Regions from separate parts of the Streptomyces sp. NPDC017246 genome, predicted to be linked through region 2. Evidence: riboswitches for the same ligand, from Rfam matches in the RefSeq annotation. Region 2 holds a riboswitch; the other holds the start of a gene.
The links. Region 2 has a riboswitch for cobalamin ahead of ACH4MY_RS34085 (ribonucleoside-diphosphate reductase subunit alpha). Riboswitches for the same ligand answer to the same signal wherever they lie in the genome.

Region 1: another riboswitch for cobalamin. It lies ahead of ACH4MY_RS15620 (cobalamin biosynthesis protein); the one in region 2 lies ahead of ACH4MY_RS34085 (ribonucleoside-diphosphate reductase subunit alpha).

Annotation. Positions count from the first base shown of each region.
Region 1 is NZ_JBIRMW010000006.1:65,359-67,693, forward strand. It holds gene ACH4MY_RS15610 (anion permease) at 1-1,020, shown strand, start outside; gene ACH4MY_RS15615 (hypothetical protein) at 1,033-1,254, shown strand; cobalamin riboswitch at 1,390-1,522, shown strand; gene ACH4MY_RS15620 (cobalamin biosynthesis protein) at 1,557-2,335, shown strand, end outside.
Region 2 is NZ_JBIRMW010000021.1:4,623-6,957, reverse strand. It holds gene ACH4MY_RS34085 (ribonucleoside-diphosphate reductase subunit alpha) at 1-1,401, opposite strand, end outside; cobalamin riboswitch at 1,534-1,683, opposite strand; gene ACH4MY_RS34080 (GNAT family N-acetyltransferase) at 1,721-2,221, opposite strand.

The sequences.
Region 1 (2,335 bases), on a different contig from region 2:
GCCGCGCTGGTCGGCGCCATCCTCTGGAATCTGCTGACCTGGCTGCTCGGACTGCCGTCCAGCTCCTCGCACGCCCTCTTCGGCGGCCTCATCGGCGCCGCGGTCATGTCGGCCGGCTGGTCGGCCGTGAACGGCTCCACCATCGTCACCAAGGTCCTCATCCCCGCCGTCGCCGCGCCGCTGGTCGCCGGCCTCGCCGCGATGCTGGCCACCAAGCTGACGTACAGGATCGGCGCCAAGACCGACGAGAAGCACACCGCCAAGGGCTACCGGGTCGGCCAGATCGCCTCCGCCGGTCTCGTCTCCCTCGCCCACGGCACCAACGACGCCCAGAAGACGATGGGCATCATCACCCTGGCACTGGTCACCGGCGGCGTCCTCGCCCCCGGCTCCAACCCGCCCCTGTGGGTCATCGTCTCCGCCGGTGTCGCGATCGCCCTCGGCACCTACCTCGGTGGCTGGCGCATCATCCGCACCATGGGCAAGGGCCTCACCGACCTCCGGCCGCAGCAGGGCTTCGCCGCCCAGACCAGCGCCGCGACGGTCATCCTGGCCTCCTCGCACCTCGGCTTCTCCCTCTCCACCACCCAGTCCTGCTCGGGTGCCGTGATGGGCGCCGGTCTCGGCCGCAAGGGCGGTGTCGTCCGCTGGTCGACCGCGACCCGGATGTTCGTCGCCTGGGGTCTGACCCTGCCCGCCGCGGGTCTGGTCGGCGCCGGTGCCGAGTTCCTCACCAAGCAGGGCCCCTGGGGCATCGCCGCCGTCGCGGTCCTCCTGGTCGGCGGCTCGGGCGTCATCTGGTCGCTGTCCCGCCGCAAGCCGGTCGACCACAACAACGTCACCGACGACGACCTCGACGCCGAGCCTGCGGGTGTCGTGACCACCGCCATCGCGGCCGTCACCCCGCCGCCGGCCGCCGGTTCCGTCGCCGCCGTCGCGGACGAGGACCTCAAGACCACCATCCCCGCGCCGGTTCCCACCGACCCGGCCGCTCCCCCGGCTCCCGCCGCAGCGGTGTAAGGAACGAACCACATGAAGATCGACTGGGCAGCTCTCGGCTCCGTCTTCGGAGTCAGCCTCGTGGCGACCCTCGCGCTCGTGGGCCTCTTCACCCTCGGCATCATCGGCCTCTCCAAGCAGGAGCAGGCCGCCGCCCAGGGAGGCTCCGCCGCGATGGCCCGCACCGGCGCCTACGCCTGCTTCGGCCTCTGCCTCGCGGCGGTCGCGTACGGCATCTACCTGATCGTCGCCTGACGGTCCTCGGGATCCCGGCCGGGCGGTCCGCACCTTCGGGTGCGGGCCGCCCGGCCGTCGCATGTCCCGCGCCGTGTTTGTGGTGCTTCGCACAGTGACCCGACGCAGGTCAAGGGTGAGTTGACGGGTGTTCTCGGGCCGTGGTGGACTGCCGAGGCCATTACGGCGGCAGTAGAGGAAGTCCGGTGCGAATCCGGCGCGGTCCCGCCACTGTGACCGGATCCGAAGGGTCCGGGAGTCAGGAACTCTCGCCGCCGGTCACGTCGATCCAGGGCGCGGACCCTGAGTGAGGACATAGCGCCATGCCCGGCCGCGGCCGCAGCGTATCCAGAGCCACCGGTGTCTTCGCCTACGGCGCGGCCCTCGGCCTCGCCGTCGACCAGCTCGTCGGCGACCCCCGCCGCGGCCACCCCGTCGCCGTGTTCGGCCGGGCCGCCGCCGCCGTCGAGGAGCGCCTCCACCACGACCACCGCGGCTGGGGCGCCCTGCACACCGCCGTCTGCGCCGGCTCCACCGCGGCCCTGGGCGTGCTCGCCGCACGGGCCGTACGGAACCGGCCGGCCGCCGCCGTCGCCCTGACCGCCGCCTCCGTCTGGGCCGTCGTCGGCGGTACGACCCTGGGCCGGGAGGCCCGCGCCATCGGCGGGGCGCTCGCCGCCGGGGACCTGGACGTGGCCCGGGAGCGGCTGCCGCATCTGTGCGGCCGCGATCCGCAGTCCCTGGACGGACCGGCGATGGCCCGCGCGGTCGTCGAATCGGTCGCCGAGAACACCTCGGACGCCGTGGTCGGCGCCCTCTTCTGGGGCGCCGTCGCCGGCGTGCCCGGCCTCGTCGCCTTCCGGGCCGTCAACACCCTCGACGCGATGGTCGGCCACAAGTCGCCCCGCCACCGCCGCTTCGGCTGGGCCTCGGCCCGGCTCGACGACGTGGCCGGCTGGCCCGGGGCCCGGCTGACGGCCGCCCTCGCGACCGTCGCCGGCGGGAACCCGCGCGGAGCCGTACGGGCCTGGCGGGCGGACGCGGCGCAGCACCCCAGCCCCAACGCGGGCCCGGTCGAGGCCTCCTTCGCGGGCGCGCTCGG
Region 2 (2,335 bases):
GATGTCGCCACCGACGACGAACGAACCCAGGTTGACCGAGCCGAGGTTGCAGACGGCCGTCTCGCCGTCGTTCGTGACCTCGATGATCTCGGTGCACAGATTCGAGGAGTGGACGACCGTGCCGGGCTCGGCGGTCTGGTTGGCCGTCCGGTTCGAGGCGTCCTTGAAGGTCATCCAGCCGTTGCCGGTCTGGGCCAGGGTCCGCATCATCCGGCCGTACAGGTCGCGGGCCGGCATCGTCTTGCGGGCCAGGCCCGCGGCCTCCGCCTTGTGGTAGGCGGCGTCGAACTCCGCGCCGTACAGGTCGACGAGCTCGGGCACGTCCGCCGGGGAGAAGAGCGACCAGTCGGCGTCGGCGTTGACGCGGCGCATGAACTCGTCGGGGATCCAGTGCGCCAGGTTCAGGTTGTGCGTACGGCGCTGGTCCTCGCCCGTGTTGTCGCGGAGTTCGAGGAACTCCTCGATGTCCGCGTGCCAGGTCTCCAGGTAGACGGCGGCGGCACCCTTGCGGCGGCCGCCCTGGTTCACGGCGGCGACGGAGGCGTCGAGCGTCTTCAGGAACGGCACGATGCCGTTGGAGTGGCCGTTGGTGCCGCGGATCAGCGAACCGCGGGCGCGGATGCGGGAGTAGGAGAGGCCGATGCCGCCCGCGTGCTTCGAGAGGCGCGCCACCTGGTGGTAGCGGTCGTAGATGGAGTCCAGCTCGTCCTGGGGGGAGTCCAGGAGGTAGCAGGAGGACATCTGCGGGTGGCGGGTGCCGGAGTTGAAGAGCGTGGGGGAGGACGGCAGGTAGTCGAGCCGGCTCATCAGGCCGTACAGCGCGGCGACCTCGTCGAGCGCGCGGACGCTGTCGTCCTCGGCGAGACCGCAGGCCACGCGGAGCATGAAGTGCTGCGGGGTCTCGATCACCTTGCGGGTGATCGGGTGGCGCAGCAGGTAGCGCGAGTAGAGGGTGCGCAGGCCGAAGTAGCCGAAGCGGTCGTCGGCGGCCGCGTCGACGGTCGCGTCCAGCCGGTCCGCGTGCAGCGCCACGAACTCGGCGGTGCGGTCGGCGATCAGGCCCTCGCGGTGACCCACGGCGACGGAGGCGGAGAAGGAGAACGAGCCCTGCCCGGCCGCCTCGTCGGCGATGGTGATCGTCAGGAGCCGGGCGGCGAGCCGGGAGTACGCCGGGTCGTCGGCGATGAGACCCGCGGCCGCCTCGGTGGCCAGTTCGCGCAGCTCCGCCTCGTCCGCCACGGCGCTGCGGCCGCGGAGCGCGGCGGCGGCGACCTTGCCGGGGTCGGTGTCGGGGAGATCGGCGGTGAGGTCGGTCAGGGTCCGCAGCAGTACGGTCCCGGGGCCGTCGCTCTCGACCGCGGAAGCCTCGGCGGAAGCCGGATCGGCGGGCGCGATGGTCACGTGGGGGCTCTCCCTCGCTCGGCGCGGGGCCGCGGCGGGGGAAGGCGGGCAGACGGGCGTCCACAACACCGGACGCGACGCTTCCACCGGCCCACTCCGCGAGGCCCGGACGTCATTGGCACCCGGAACGGACGGACCGGGTGCGCCGTCGGCAGGTCCTCGGACTCACGTCGTACGAATTCGTCGTATCCGTACGAAGCACACCGTTGCGGGACAGTTCCGGATTCGCGCCGGATTCCCCTGCGTCGACAGCGAGGACGAGCATACATGTGGGGGGCGCCGTGTGCGGCACCCCCCACATGTTGTGTCGTCCCCCGGCTCAGAACTCCAAGGCGTAGGTGCGCAGGCGGTGGTCGGGAATCGGCTCCCAGTCCCGGTCCGGGGTCCGGACGAAGCCCAGGCGGTCGTATATCCGGTGCGCGGAGACCATCGAGGCGTCCGTGGAGAGCACGATGCGCCGGCACCCCGGCAGGGCCCTCGCCCGCTCGATACAGGCCCGTACGAGGGCCTCTCCGACGCCCCGCCCGCGGGCCTCCCGGGAGACCGCGAGCATCCGGAACTCGGCCTCGCCCTCGACCGCGATGTCCGCCCACGGGGTGCTGCCGGTGGCGAAGGTCACGCCGCCGAGGAGCCGCCCGTCGCCGTCCTCGGCGACGAGCACCTCGCTCTCGCGCGCCCGCCGTGCGGTGTCCCGGAGCACGTTCAGATACGAGTCCTCGGCCCCGTACTTCAGCAGCCCGTCGTTCAGATAGGTCCCCGCGGTGAGCTCACCGAGCGTCTCGTACTCCTCGGGCCGTACCGCCCTGATCGTGAAGTCCATGAGGGCAGTGTGCCTCCGGTCGGCCCCCGGCCTCCAACGGGTGCCGGATGCCGGTCGCCCGCCGGGGACGGCGAAGGCCGCCGTGCCTCCGGAAGAGGCAGGGCGGCCTTCGCC